Regions from separate parts of the Luteimonas sp. MC1828 genome, predicted to be linked through region 1. Evidence: predicted binding sites of a transcription regulator. Region 1 holds the regulator's gene; each other region holds the start of a gene.

The links. The regulator HrcA, encoded in region 1, represses chaperone genes, less so after heat shock. The targets are predictions, from matches to a motif close to TTNGCACTCNNNNNNNNNGAGTGCNAA.
Region 2: a site for HrcA is predicted at 2,867-2,893, ahead of rpoH (RNA polymerase sigma factor RpoH). Genes of this name have one in related genera too.
Region 3: a site for HrcA is predicted at 2,607-2,633, ahead of JHB91_RS07925 (co-chaperone GroES). Genes of this name have one in related genera too.

What each region holds. Positions count from the first base shown of each region.
Region 1 is NZ_JAEMNY010000001.1:582,966-587,944, reverse strand. Features, by position in the region: gene dnaK (molecular chaperone DnaK) at 1-1,313, opposite strand, end outside; gene grpE (nucleotide exchange factor GrpE) at 1,376-1,879, opposite strand; gene hrcA (heat-inducible transcriptional repressor HrcA) at 1,885-2,967, opposite strand; gene recN (DNA repair protein RecN) at 3,057-4,745, shown strand; gene fur (ferric iron uptake transcriptional regulator) at 4,755-4,979, opposite strand, start outside.
Region 2 is NZ_JAEMNY010000002.1:270,417-275,395, forward strand. Features, by position in the region: gene ung (uracil-DNA glycosylase) at 1-320, shown strand, start outside; gene JHB91_RS11085 (hypothetical protein) at 317-1,012, shown strand; gene JHB91_RS11090 (hypothetical protein) at 1,114-1,629, shown strand; gene JHB91_RS11095 (hypothetical protein) at 1,667-2,185, shown strand; gene JHB91_RS11100 (hypothetical protein) at 2,182-2,691, shown strand; gene rpoH (RNA polymerase sigma factor RpoH) at 2,904-3,779, shown strand; gene zupT (zinc transporter ZupT) at 3,854-4,660, opposite strand; gene JHB91_RS11115 (NYN domain-containing protein) at 4,783-4,979, shown strand, end outside.
Region 3 is NZ_JAEMNY010000001.1:1,726,896-1,731,874, forward strand. Features, by position in the region: gene JHB91_RS07915 (serine/threonine-protein kinase) at 1-501, shown strand, start outside; gene groL (chaperonin GroEL) at 571-2,211, opposite strand; gene JHB91_RS07925 (co-chaperone GroES) at 2,262-2,549, opposite strand; gene JHB91_RS07930 (acyloxyacyl hydrolase) at 2,752-3,261, opposite strand; gene JHB91_RS07935 (endonuclease) at 3,407-4,979, shown strand, end outside.

The DNA of each region.
Region 1 (4,979 bases):
TGCGAGGCCTTGGTGGGCACCGTGGTGTTCTTCTCGATGATCTTGGTGAACACGCCGCCCAGGGTCTCGATGCCGAGGCTCAGCGGGGTCACGTCGAGCAGCAGCACGTCCTTGACGTCGCCCGCCAGCACGCCGCCCTGCACCGCGGCGCCGATGGCGACCGCCTCGTCCGGGTTGACGTCCTTGCGCGGCTCCTTGCCGAAGAACTCGGCGACCGCCGCCTGCACCTTCGGCATGCGCGTCTGGCCACCGACCAGGATCACCTCGTTGACGTCGCTGGCGCGCAGGCCGGCGTCGTTGAGCGCGGTGCGGCAGGGCTCGATGGTCTTCTTGATCAGGTCCTCCACCAGCGCTTCGAGCTTGGCCCGGGTCAGCTTGATGTTGAGGTGCTTCGGGCCCGAGGCGTCGGCCGTCACGTACGGCAGGTTGACCTCGGTGTGCTGCGCGGTGGACAGCTCGATCTTGGCGCGCTCGGCGGCATCGCGCAGGCGCTGCAGGGCGAGCGGATCCTTGCGCAGGTCCATGCCCTGGTCCTTGTTGAACTCCTCGACCAGGTAATCGATGACGCGCTTGTCGAAGTCCTCGCCACCGAGGAAGGTGTCGCCGCTGGTGGCCAGCACCTCGAACTGCTTCTCGCCGTCCACTTCCGCGATCTCGATGATCGACATGTCGAAGGTGCCGCCGCCAAGGTCGTACACGGCGATCTTGCGGTCGCCGCCGTCCTTGTCCAGGCCATAGGCCAGCGCGGCCGCGGTCGGCTCGTTGATGATGCGCTTGACGTCGAGGCCGGCGATGCGGCCGGCGTCCTTGGTCGCCTGGCGCTGCGAGTCGTTGAAGTACGCCGGCACGGTGATCACGGCTTCCGTGACCTTCTCGCCCAGGTAGTCCTCGGCGGTCTTCTTCATCTTTTCCAGGATGCGCGCGGAGACTTCCTGCGCCGACAGCTTCTTGCCCTCGCTGGTCGCCACCCACGCGTCGCCGTTGTCATGCTGGGCGATGGCATATGGCACCAGGCCGATGTCCTTCTGCACCTCGGCGTCGGTGAACTTGCGGCCGATCAGGCGCTTCACCGCATAGAACGTGTTCTTGGGGTTGGTGACCGCCTGGCGCTTGGCCGAGGCGCCCACGAGCACTTCGCCGTCCTTGGTGTAGGCGACGACGGATGGCGTGGTGCGGTCGCCTTCGCTGTTTTCGATGACGCGGGCCTTGCCGCCGTCCATGATCGCCACGCACGAGTTGGTCGTGCCGAGGTCGATGCCGATGATCTTTGCCATGGGATGTTGCCTCTTGGAGGTTTGTCTGGGGGGCGGCAAAGCCGCCGATGACTGCTATCTGGGGACGCGGCCGGCGCCTTCAAGCGCCGGGCGGCGCGGATTCAGTCGTCGCGGGCCACGGCGACGAGCGCCGGGCGAAGGAGCTGCTCGTTGAGCTGGTAGCCCTTCTGGAACAGCTGGGCGACGGCGCCGGCGGGGACGCCCGCGGCGTCCACCACGCTCATCGCCTGGTGCTGGTCGGGGTTGAACGCATCACCTGGCGCCGGCGCGAGCTGGACCAGGCCCTGGCTGGCGGTGACGCGCAGGAGTTCACGCAGGGTCAGCTCCATGCCTGTCCGCATCGGATCGTCCGCCGCGCCCGCGAGCAGCGCCGCGTCGAGGCTGTCGAACACCGGCAGCAGGTCGCCGAGCAGCTGCTTGTTGGCGAACCGGCAGGCATTCTGCACATCGCGCTGCAGGCGCTTGCGCTGGTTTTCAAGCTCGGCGCGCTCCACCAGGGACTGCGCGCGCAGCTGTTCGAGCTCGCCGCGGAGGGCCTCGATCTCGTCGTGCGGAATGGTGTCGGCGGCCTCGATGGTGGCGTCGGGCGTGTGTTCGTTGGTCATCGCTCTCAGGGTCCGGGTGTGTCGCGGTCCGCACTCTGTGGGGATGGCGGCTCCGGATTCAAGGCATTGCCGAGCATTTCCGCGGTCGCCTGCACCACCGGGATCACCCGGTCGTAGGCCATCCGCGTCGGGCCGATGACCCCGAGCACGCCCAGTACGCGTCCCCCGGCCCCATACGGGGCGGTCACCAGCGACATGCCCGCCAGCGGCGCCAGCCCCGTCTCCTCGCCGATGAACACGCGCACGCCCGGCGCCTTCACCGTGCGTTCGAGCAACTGCAGGATTTCGCGCTTCTGGGCGAAGGCATCGAACAGCTCGCGCAGCCGTTCGACGTCGGCGAGGTCCTGCACCCCGAGCAGGCGCGCCTGCCCGGAGACCACCACGTCCTCGTCGCCCGGCACCAGCACCTGCTCGGCGATTTCGGTGGTGGCGCGCAGCAGGCCCTCCATTTCGCTGCGCGCGGCGCGCAGGTCGCTCACCAGCGTGGCGCGGATCTCGTGCAGCGGGCGGCCGGCGAAATTGGCATTGAGGTAGTTGGCCACCTGCTCGAGTTCGGCCGGGCCGTATGGGCGCCGGGTCAGCACGATGCGGTTCTGCACCTCGTGATCGGCGAAGACCACGATCGCCATCACCCGCTGGCCGTCCAGCGGCACGAAGTCGATCTGCCGGAAGGCGAACTGGCCGCGCCCCGGCACGCTGACCACGCCCACGAACCGGGTCATCGCCGACACCAGCTCCGAGGCGCTGCCGAGCAGCGACTGCGTGCCGCCTCCGGTCGCGAGCTCGCCGCGCAGGCGCGCGAGCTCCGGCTCCTGCAGCGGGCTCAGCTGCAGCAGCGAGTCGACGAACACGCGATAGCCCTGCGGGGTGGGTACGCGCCCCGCCGAAGCGTGCGGCGCCGCCAGCAGGCCGACCTCCTCGAGGTCGGCGAGGATGTTGCGGATGGTCGCCGGGCTGACATCCAGCCCGGCGTGGCGGGCCAGGGTCTGCGAACCCACGGGCTCGCCATCGCGGATGTGGCGCGCGATCAGGGTGCGCAGCAGCTGGCGTGCGCGGGCGTCGAGGGGGTCATCGCGGCGTCGGGACATCCCGGGGGTATATGTCGCCGGGCTCCGAGTCGCAAGCGCTGCGACGCGGCGATGGCAGCCTGCGGCCCCTCGCGGCACAATCGCGTCCCATGCTCAAACGCCTCTCCATCAAGGATTTCGCCGTCGTCGCCGCCACCGAGCTCGAGTTCGGGGCCGGGCTGACCGTGGTCTCGGGCGAAACCGGCGCCGGCAAGTCGCTGCTGGTCGACGCGCTCGGCTTCCTGTCGGGCCAGCGCGCCGACAGTGGCATGGTGCGCCACGCCGCGCAGCGCGCCGAGCTCGACGCCGACTTCGACCTCGCCGGCTCACCGGCCGCCCAGGCCTGGCTGCGCGAGCAGGAGTTCGATGACGGAGACGCCTGCCAGCTGCGCCGCACCCTGCGCGCCGATGGTGGGTCGCGGGCGTGGATCAACGGCCGCCCGGCCACGCTGTCGCAGCTGGCCGCGCTGGCGGGTCATCTGGTCGAGATCCATGGCCAGCACGAGCACCAGGCGCTGCTGTCGCGCGGCAGCCAACTCGCCCTGCTCGACGCGTTCGGCCGCCACGAAGCACTTCTTGCCGCGGTGGCCACGGCGGCGCGCGGCTGGTCCGCGCTGCTGCGCGAGCGCGAACAGCTGACCGCCGCCGGCGATGTCTCCGACCGCATCGACTGGCTGGGCCACCAGCTGGATGAACTCGAGCGCGAAGACCTGGATGCGGACGCCATCAGCGCGCTCGTCGCCGCGCATCGCCGCCAGGCGCATGCCACCACACTGGTCGACGCCTGCGACGTCGCCCTCGCCCGCCTCAGCGACGGCCACGGCGCGCTGCCCGCCGAACTGCACCAGCTGCGCGGCGGCCTGGCGCGGTTGCAGGACCACGAACCACGCCTGGGCGAGGTGCAGTCCATGCTGGAAGGCGCCGCCATCCAGCTCGACGAGGCAGCCGTCCTGCTCGACCGCATCCGCGCCGACCTCGATATCGACCCGGCGCAGCTCGAGGACCACGAGCGCCGCCTCGCGCGCCTGCACGACCTGGCGCGCAAGCATCGCGTGACGCCCGAAGGGCTCGCCGCGCAGCGCGACGCGCTGGCCGCCGAACATGAGGCGCTGCACGCCTCGGCGCGGCGCCTGGGCAGCCTCGGCACCGAGATCGAGGCTGCCGCGGACGGCTGGCGCAAGGCCGCCGTGGCGCTCGGCAAGGCGCGCGCGCGCGCCGGCAAGGCGCTCGCCGCCTCCACCACCGGGCTGATCGGCGAGCTGGGCATGGGTGGCGGGCGGTTCGAAGTGGCACTGGAGCCCACCGCCGGCGACGCGCCGGATGCGCAGGGCGCCGAGCGCGTCGAGTTCCTGGTGTCGGCCAATGCCGGGCAGCCGCCGCGGCCGCTGCGCAAGGTCGCGTCCGGCGGCGAGCTGTCGCGCATTTCGCTGGCCATCGAGGTCGCCGCGCTGGGCCTCGACGCGGTGCAGACCATGGTCTTCGACGAGGTCGACTCCGGCATCGGCGGCGGCGTGGCCGAGATCGTCGGCCAGAAGCTGCGCGACCTCGGCAGCCGGCGGCAGGTCCTGTGCGTGACCCACCTGCCGCAGGTCGCGGCCCAGGGCCACGCGCACTACAGCGTCAGCAAGGCCGAACGCGGTGGCGTCACTCAGAGCGCGGTGCGCCTGCTCGACGACGGCGAACGCCAGGAGGAACTCGCGCGGATGCTGGGCGGGGTGGAGGTCAGCCGCGAGGCGCGTGCGGCCGCCAGGCGGCTGCTGCGCGACGCGGCGACAGGCGGCGTGGACGTCGCCGGCTGAAGCCCGCGGTCAGCGCTTCTTGCGCACGTACAGCACCAGCGAGTGCTCTTCGAGGATGTAGCCGTGCTGCGCGGCGATCCTGCTCTGCAGCTCCTCGATCTCGGGGCTTTCGAACTCGATGATGCGGCCGGTGTCGACGTCGACCATATGGTCGTGGTGGCCGCCGCGGTCGATCTCGTAGACCGCCGTGCCGCCTTCGAAATTGTGCTTCAGGACCAGCCCTGCCGCCTCGAA
Region 2 (4,979 bases), on a different contig from region 1:
TGACGGTCGAGGCCGGCTGCGCGGGCTCGCACCAGCGCAAGGGTTGGGAGGGCTTCACCGACCACGTGGTCGACGTGCTCAACCGCGAGCGCGAAGGCCTGGTGTTCGTGCTCTGGGGCGCGTACGCGCAGGCCAAGGGCAAGGTCATCGATCCGTCGCGCCACCGTGTGCTCAAGGCCACCCATCCGTCGCCGCTGTCGGCGCATCGCGGTTTCCTCGGCTGCGGCCACTTCTCGGCGGCCAACCGCTATCTCGTCGCGCGTGGCGGCACGCCGCTGGACTGGTCGCTGCCCTTGCGCGCGGAGCTCGCGATCGCATGACGCCCGCACCGCTGCTGGTATCGCTGCACATGCCGAAGACCGCGGGCACGAGCCTTGCGGAAACCCTGCGCGCGGCGTTCCCGGAGCCTGGTGCCTGCCAGATCGAATACGTCGACCAGCCCATGCAGTACACGCGCTGGTGCCGGCGCTGGCGCGCGCTGCGCGCCGGGCTGACCGGGCGGGGGGTGTTGCCGGACGGCCTGGCCTGCGTGCATGGCCATTTCCTGCCCGTGAAATTCCGCATCGCCGCGGGCGCGGCACGCGCGGTGCGGTACGTGACCTGGCTGCGCGAGCCGGTCGACCGCCTGGCCTCGCATTACCACTACTGGATGCGCGACTACGACGGCCTGGATCCTGCCCAGCCGCTGCGCAACCGGGTGCTGCGCGAACGCTGGTCGTTCGAGCGCTTCGCCCTCGGTGCCGAGATGCGCGACCTGTACCACGAGTACCTGTGGCGCTTCGATCCGGCCGGCTTCGACTTCATCGGCATCACCGAGCGTTACGACGAGGACCTGCAGCAGATGGCGCGGCGGTTCCTCGGCGGCACCGCGGTACCCGCCGTGGCGCTGGCGAATCCGCTGCGTGGCGAATCCGGATATGTGATCAGTCCGCTGCTCCGCAGCCGCATCGAGGCGCATCACGCGCGTGACGTGGCCCTGTACCGCCGGGTCCTGGCCGGGCACCGCCGCTGAGGTTGTTCGAAGTGCGGTGGCGGGAGCTGGATGCTTTCCTCGATTGATGTTGTCAGGACCGCCTGGAGGCGCGTCCGCAACTTCGACGGGAGCACTGTTCCATGAGGAATTCCACGATGCCGCCGGTGCTGGCGGCGGCCTGCGTGCTCGGCCTGCTGGCCGGGCTGCAGCCCACGGACGCCAGGGCCGCCAGCCAGCGGGCCCGGCATATCCGCCCCAGCGGTATCTGCGAGGCGCCGTTGCCGGTCTATGACGCCTATCTGCGCAAGTCGCCACAGGCGGTGACCAACACCGGCGACGAGACCGTGTTCGTCAACTGCGCGATGCCTGCCGATCCGGTGGGCGATCTCGGGTCGGCCTGGGTCGAGGTTCGTATCCAGTCCACGGTGGCGGCGAACACCTCGGTGACCTGCACCCTCGTCACCGGTAGCGCCGACGCGCCGGTCTACGACGCGTTCAGCCGCCCGCTGGCGCCCTACGGAAACAACTGGTTCACCTGGGCGGGCCTCGACAAGCTGAGCATCGATGGCCTCTTCGCGGTCATGTGCGCGCTGCCACCTGGCGTCCAGCTGACCGGCCTCTATGCCAAGGAAAGCGACAGCGCCGGCGGCATCTGACGCAGCCGCACCCATACCCGTACCCCGGAGCCAACCCATGATTCCAACCTGCATCCCGCGCACCATCGCCGCGGCCAGTTTCTTCGTACTCGTGTCCGCGGTCCTGCATTCCCCGCACGCCGACGCTGCCTCCATGCGGACGATCAGCGTCTCGGCCACCGGCGTCTGCGACGCGCCGCTGCCGGTCTACAACGTGCACCTGCGACGTCGCCCGGTCGCCCTGCAGAACGAGAGTGACCAGTCGGTGTTCGTGTCCTGCACGCTGCCCACGGATGTCATGGGCGACAGCAACTCCGGATCGGTGGTGGTCGGCTTCAAGAGCTTCGCCGGAGCGGCCACCGTGAGCTGCACGATGGTGTCCGGAACCAGCGGTGCCCAGGTCTTCTACGTGCCGAGGGACCAGGCGATCGCGGCCAACGGCCGCGCCGGCATCACCTGGCTGCAGGTCAACAAGTGGAGCAATTCCGGCACTTATGCCTTCAGCTGCAACCTGCCCGCGGGGGTGGCGATGGAAACCATCACCTACACCCAGACCGACAGCGGGGGCCGGGTATGAGCCGCCGCCTGCCGGCGGGTGCAGCCATCGCGCTGGCGCTCGCCGCTGTCCTGCACGTTCCGGAAGCCAGGGCCGCCACCGAGCGCGTCCAGCGGGTGAGCGCCACCGCCGCGTGCGAGGCGCCGCTGCCGGTCTTCGACGCCACCCTGCGCAAGCGCCCGATCGGCATCGGCAACGAAGGCACCACGTCGATCTTCGTTTCCTGCTCGCTGCCGGCGGATTCCGCGGCGCCACCCGGTGGCGCCACGGTCAGCGTGCGCCTCGCCATGCGCGGCAGCGGCCCGGCGACCACGGTGAACTGCCAGCTGGTGACAGGCACGCCCGACAACCTGTCCTACACCGCCGGCAGTGCCGTCGTCCCGAGCGCCGGCACGGCGTGGCTCACCTGGAACGGCGTCCACAAGGGCGCGGCCAACGGCACGCTGAACTTCAGCTGCAACGTGCCGCCCCTGATCGACCTCGGCACGATCCTGTACAGGGAAACGGATCCCGGCGACCAGCTCTGAGGTTTCCCGCCGCCACACGGGTGGCGGCGGGCGTCTGTGCCGCCGCGCCGGATCCTCTCTCCCTACCGGCGCGCGGCATCGGCGACCCAGGTGAATGGCCTCTTCGATAGCAATAATCGATCGGTCTGGATTGATTTTTGATCATGAATGGAACACTAAGGAACTCTTCCGGTCTTTAGCAGTCCCATGGAGCCACTGCTAAGATCACGGCCATGACTGCAACCACCGCGACCGCTCTTGTCTCCAACAGCCTCCCGATCCCCAGCGCGCTGGGCTCGCTCGAGGCCTACATCGGCGCCGTCCACCAGATCCCCGTCCTCACGGTCGAGGACGAGCAGGCGCTGGCCCACCGTTTCCGCGATGGCGAAGACCTCGATGCCGCCCGCGAGCTGGTGCACTCGCACCTGCGCTTCGTGGTGCACGTGGCGCGTGGCTACAACGGCTACGGCCTGCCGCTCGGCGACCTGATCCAGGAGGGCAACATCGGCCTGATGAAGGCGGTGAAGCGCTTCGACCCCACGGTAGGCGTTCGCCTGGTGTCGTTCGCGGTGCACTGGATCCGTGCCGAGATGCACGAGTACATCATCAAGAACTGGCGCATCGTCAAGGTCGCCACCACCAAGGCGCAGCGCAAGCTGTTCTTCAACCTGCGCAAGAGCAAGAAGCGCCTGGGCTGGTTGAACGCCGAGGAAGTGCGCGTCGTGGCCGCCGACCTCAACGTTTCCGAGCGCGAGGTGCTGGAGATGGAGTCGCGCCTGTCGGGCCGCGACGTCGCCTTCGATGCACCGTCCGATGACGATGACGACCACGCGCCGCCGTCGCCGGCCGCCTACCTCACCGCGCGCGAGGATGATCCGTCGCAGGCGTATGAGCGCCAGGACAGCGAGGACAACCAGCTCGCCCTGCTGCGCGAGGGCCTGGGCCGGCTGGACGCGCGCTCGCGCGACATCATCAAGCGCCGCTGGCTGGATGACGACAGCAAGGTCACCCTGCAGGAACTGGCCGACCAGTACGGCGTGTCCGCCGAACGCATCCGCCAGGTCGAAGCCAACGCGCTGAAGAAGATGAAGGCGCTGTTCGCGGCCTGAGTGCAGTGCCCCGCAACTGGAAAGCCCGGCTCAGGCCGGGCTTTTTCGTTTCTGCCGGCGTTGTGACGACGCGCTCACCACTTGAACAGCACCAGGCTCAGCGCCAGTACCGCCATGCCCGAGACCAGCCCGTACACGGTTTCGTGACCCTTGGAGTAGCGCTTGGCCGCGGGCAGCAGCTCGTCCAGCGCAAGGAACACCATGACGCCGGCGATGATCCCGAACACGCTGCCGAACACCGCGTCCGACAGCCAGGGCCGCAGCAGGGCATAGCCGACGATCGCACCGACCGGTTCCGCCAGGCCGGATACCAGGCAGGCACCAAAGGCGTAGGCCTTGTTGTTGGTGGCGAAGTACACCGGCACCGCGATCGCGATGCCCTCGGGGATGTTGTGGATGGCGATCGCGAACGCCAGCGGCAGGCCGACGCCCGGGTTTTCAAGGGTGGCGAAGAAGGTCGCGAGACCCTCCGGGAAATTGTGTGCGGTGATCGCAAGCGCGGTCAGCAGGCCGACGCGCTTGATGTAGGCGGCGTTGTGTTCGCGGAAGAACGGGTCGTCGACCTCGAGCCGCTCGTGCGGGTTGGGCACCAGGTGGTCGACCAGCATGATCAGGCCGACGCCTGCGAGGAACGCGAAGGTGCCGTAGGAGAAGCCCAGGCGGGGACCGTAGCCCTGGCTGAAGGACCACACCGACTTGTTGAGGATCTCGGACAGCGAGACGAAGACCATCGCACCGCCGGCGAAGGCCAGCCCGAACGCCAGCAGCCGTGCGTTGGGCTTCTTCTGCGCGAACACGAACAGGCTGCCCAGTCCGGTCGCAAGTCCTGCACCCGTGGTGACCGCCAGCGCGATGAGCAGGTTGGCGGTGGGGATTTCCATGGGCGCTGGATCCTGGGCGGTCGCGCCATCCTAGCCGAAGCCCCCGGGCGCGGATACGCGGGCATCGCGGCGTGTCGGGCATCATGCGTCATCGCGCCGGGCGCGCCCGAGGAACAACCGACATGGCCGAACACGAAAAGCGCATCGCGGTGCTGATCGACGCCGACAACGCACCGGCGGCGAAGATCGACGCCATCCTTGCCGAGGTCGCGCGCCACGGCGTGGCCAACGTGCGCCGCGCCTATGGCAACTGGAAGAGCCAGCACCTCGTCAGCTGGGAGAAGTGCCTGCACACCTACGCGATCCGCCCGATCCAGCA
Region 3 (4,979 bases), 1.1 Mb from region 1:
CGCTACAGCGGCTACGTGCGATCCGCGCTGGGTGACCACGGTGCCGCCCTTGTCGACCTGGAGCGCAGTTGGCAGATCCTTGGCCAGCACGATTACCGGGCGTCAGCGACCGGATACGGCAGCTGCGGAGTACGCGCGAGCGTCCAGCTCCGGCTGGGCGACCTCGGCGGCGCGGCGCGGACGCTTGCCGGGTGTCCAATGGCAGACGGTGAGCCGCCGCAGATGATGCACACCCAGGCACACGCGGAGCTGCACCTGGCGCGGGGCGAGCTGGCGGAGGCGGCGAAGCTTGCCGCGGAAATGCGCGGCACGAGACCTCCCGAGACCGGCGACCGCTACTGGATGCGGCCGTGGATGCTGTCGCTGTTGCTGGCCCACCGGCAGGGGCAGCATGAAGTCCTGGCCACCCTGGAATCCGGCCTCGCGGCACATGCTGCGGCGGAGCCGTTGGCGCGTTGCCTGGCGCGCCCCAGCGAAGCGCACTGCCTGGCGCTCCCCTGACCCGGGCAAAGAAAAACCCCGCCTCGCGGCGGGGTTCTTCGTGGTGCGGTGTGACAACTGGAGACTGGCTTAGAAGCCCATGCCGCCCATGCCGCCCATGTCGCCGCCGCCCTGCATGGCCGGCTCGTCCTTCTTCGGAAGCTCGGCCACCATCGCTTCGGTGGTGATCATCAGGCCGGCGATCGAGGCCGCGTTCTGCAGTGCCGAACGGGTGACCTTGGTCGGGTCCAGGATGCCGAACGCGATCATGTCGCCGTACTCGCCGGTCTGGGCGTTGTAGCCGTAGTTGCCGCTGCCGTCCTTGACCTTGTTCAGCACGACGCTCGGCTCTTCACCGCAGTTGGTGACGATCTCGCGCAGCGGGGCTTCCATGGCGCGCAGGGCGATCACGATGCCGTGGTTCTGGTCTTCGTTGGCACCCTTGAGCTGGCCGATGGCCTGCAGCGCGCGCACCAGCGCAACGCCGCCGCCCGGGACCACGCCTTCTTCCACCGCAGCGCGCGTGGCGTGCAGGGCGTCTTCGACGCGGGCCTTCTTTTCCTTCATCTCGATCTCGGTCGAGGCACCGACCTTGATCACCGCCACGCCGCCGGCGAGCTTGGCAACGCGCTCCTGCAGCTTTTCCTTGTCGTAGTCGGAGGACGTGTCCTCGATCTGCGCCTTGATCTGCTTGATGCGGCCTTCGATGCCCGAGCTCTCGCCCGCGCCGTCGATGATCGTGGTGTTTTCCTTGGAGACCTGGATCTTCTTCGCGCGGCCGAGGTCCTTGATGGTCGCCTTCTCGAGCGAGAGGCCGACTTCCTCGGAGATCACGGTGCCGCCGGTCAGGATGGCCATGTCTTCCAGCATCGCCTTGCGACGATCACCGAAGCCCGGCGCCTTGACGGCCACGACCTTGACGATGCCGCGGATGGTGTTGACGACCAGCGTGGCCAGGGCCTCGCCTTCGACTTCCTCGGCGACGATCAGCAGCGGCTTGCCCGACTTGGCGACGCCTTCCAGGACCGGGAGCAGGTCACGGACGTTGGAGATCTTCTTGTCGTGCAGCAGGATGAACGGGTCATCCAGGTCCGCCGACATCGACTGCTGGTTGTTGATGAAGTACGGCGACAGGTAGCCGCGGTCGAACTGCATGCCCTCGACGACGTCGAGTTCGTTGTCGAGGCCCGAGCCTTCTTCAACGGTGATCACGCCTTCCTTGCCGACCTTCTTCATCGCGTCGGCGATGATCGTGCCGATCGACTCGTCCGAGTTGGCGGAGATGGTGCCGACCTGGGCGATCGCCTTGTCGTCGGCGGTGGGCTTGGACATGGCCTTCAGCTCGGCGACGGCGGCCTTCACGGCCTGGTCGATGCCGCGCTTGAGGTCCATCGGGTTCATGCCGGCGGCGACCGCCTTGGAACCCTCGCGGATCAGGGCCTGCGCCAGCACGGTCGCGGTGGTGGTGCCGTCACCGGCGTTGTCGGAGGTCTTGGACGCGACTTCCTTCACCATCTGCGCGCCCATGTTCTCGAACTTGTCGGCGAGCTCGATCTCCTTGGCGACGGACACGCCGTCCTTGGTGATCGTGGGGGCGCCGTAGCTCTTCTCGAGCACGACGTTGCGGCCCTTCGGGCCGAGGGTCGCCTTGACGGCATTGGCGAGAATGTTGACGCCGCGCACCATCTTTGCGCGCGCGTCCTCACCGAAACGGATTTCCTTGGCGGACATTGGAATTACCTCGAATTGGGATCAGGGGTGGAAGAAGTGGGGCGCGGGGCTCAGCCGAGGACGGCGAGGATGTCGTCTTCGCGCACGATCTTGTATTCGACGCCTTCCAGCTTGTAGGCGGAGCCGGAGTACTGGCCGTAGATGACCTTGTCGCCGACCTTGACCTTCGGCGCGCGCACGGTGCCGTTGTCGAGCGCCTTGCCCTCGCCGACCGCGACCACTTCGCCCTTGGTGGGCTTTTCCTTGGCGTTGTCCGGGATCAGGATGCCGCCGGCGGAGACTTCGTCGGCTTCGATGGGCTTGACGACCACGCGGTCGTAGAGCGGCTTCAGGTTCATGGCAATCCTCACAAGTTATTGATTGGGTTGAAGAAACGGGGGTATCGGGCGCGAATTCTAGCAGTCGGCCATGCCGAGTGCCAAAACCCGGGCCACGAAAACCCGGCAATGCCGGGATGCACGGAAGATGGGGCGGGGCGGGCCGGGATCAAGGCCCCGGCGGAACAAGGATGTGCGCCGGGCGGAACGCCCGGCCGGTGCGCTAGAAGCGCCAGCCGGCCACGAGCATGGTCTCGCCGTCATTGGGCGAGTTCAGGCTGGCATTGGAGATGTGGCGCACCAGCAGCGAGAACCGCTCCCAGCGCCAGCCGCCGGTGGTGATGAACTGCACGTCGCCCGACAGGGCGTCGGTCTCGCCCGCCTGACCGCCCACGCCGGCGCCCAGCGTCAGGCCGCTGTCGGTGCGCTCGTAGCGCAGGCCGACATGGCCCACCACCACGCTGTCGCCCAGGTCACGGCCCACCACGTCGCCGCGTCCGTCGACGTAGACAACGCCTGCATCTGCGCGCAGCACGGCGTTGTGCATCTGCATGAGCTCCGGCAGCCAGGCCACCGATGCAACCGGCGTGAACTCGCGGTCGGTGGTGTTGGACGCGCCGAGCGCGATCTCGATATCCGCCGCCTCGCGCGCGGCGACGGGCCCGGCGGCAAGGCCCAGGAGAACGACGACCAGGCCCGCAAGGGCCCTGGAGCTGTGGATCGGAGAGAACATCGATTCGGCGTGAATGCGGGGGAGTCATCACGATACGTGGACGGCGTCACGCCGGCGTGCAGGCAAATGGAAAGCTGCGTGCGCTTGCTATAGCAACCGTCATATGGGCGGGGTACGCTCGCCCGCTTTCACAGGGGAGTCACCTATGCGTCGTTCCACACTATCGGTCCGCTGCGCGATCGCGCTGGCCGCGTTCGCAGCACTTCCGGCTCACGCTGACGTCTTCGTCAACGAGATCCACTACGACAACGCCGGCACCGACGTGGGCGAGGCGATCGAGATCGTCGCCAGCGCGGGCGAAAGCCTCAGCGGCTACCAGGTCGTGCTCTACAACGGCAGCAACAACGCCAGCTATTCCACCACCGCGGTGCCCGCGGGCAACGTGGTCGCGTGCGGCGGCCAGGTGCGGCTGGCCACCATCAACTATCCGCTGGACGGCCTGCAGAACGGCTCGCCGGACGGCATCGCCCTGGTCGACCCGCAGGGCAACGTGGTCCAGTTCCTGAGCTACGAAGGCGCGATGACCGCCAACAACGGTCCGGCCGCGGGCCTGACCAGCACCGACATCGGTGTCTTCGAGTCCAACATGGCGCCGGTCGGCACGTCGCTGCAGCTTGGCGGCACCGGCAACACCTATGCCGATTTCAGCTGGGCGGAATCTGCCACGCAGACCTTCGGCACCTGCAACAACAACCAGTCCTTCGGCGAGGCCGGCAACGCCGCGCCGCGCGTCACCACCACGTTCCCGGCCAACGGCGGCACCGACTTCCCGTACGCCGCGGACCTGAGCGTGACCTTCAGCGAGCCGGTGGTCGCCCAGCCCGGCGCGTTCGTGCTGGCCTGCGACGGCCTGCGCCGCCAGCGCCTCGACCTCGACCATGTCGCCCAGGCGACCACCTTCGCCCTCACCCCGGCCAAGCCGCTGGTGCCTGGCCAGGCGTGCTCGCTGCTGGTTGACGCGACGCACATCGCCGACCTCGACGGCGCTGCGCTTGAAGCCGACACCGACGTGGCGTTCAAGGTGAAGCTCCCGCTCGGCGGCGGCAACGGCGGTGCGGGCTACTACGGCCTGGTGAACACCTCCAGCCCCGGCCAGCTACGCTGCTCGCTGCACGAAACCATCAACGGCCACGTGGCCTATCCGTACAGCGGCAGCGGCACCAGCACCTGGACGATCCTCGAGATCGCCGACGAAGATCCGAACGACGCCGGCAAGATCCTCGACGTGTACCGCAACCGCAGCTACACCAAGGGCACCGACCGCGCCGGCAGCGGCGGCAGCAACAAGTACAACCGCGAACACACCTGGCCGAACTCGCTCGGCTTCCCCAGCACCACCGGCAACAAGGGCTTCCCCAACGCCCCGTACACCGATGCGCACATGCTTTACCTGAGCGACGAGCTCTACAACTCCAATCGCGGCAACATGCCCTTCGACAACTGCACGCAGGCGTCCGGCTGCACCGAGCGCGTCACCGAGGCCAACAACGGCCGTGGCGGCGGCAGCGGCACGTATCCCGGCAACTCGAACTGGTTCAAGGGACCGAACGGCAACCAGGGTTCGTTCGAAGCCTGGGGCGCGCGCAAGGGCGACATGGCACGCGCGGTGCTGTACATGGCGATCCGCTACGAAGGCGGAGTGCACCCGACCAACGGCCAGGCCGAGCCCGACCTCGAGCTCACCAACAACCGCAGCCTGATCGTGGGCACGTCGTCGT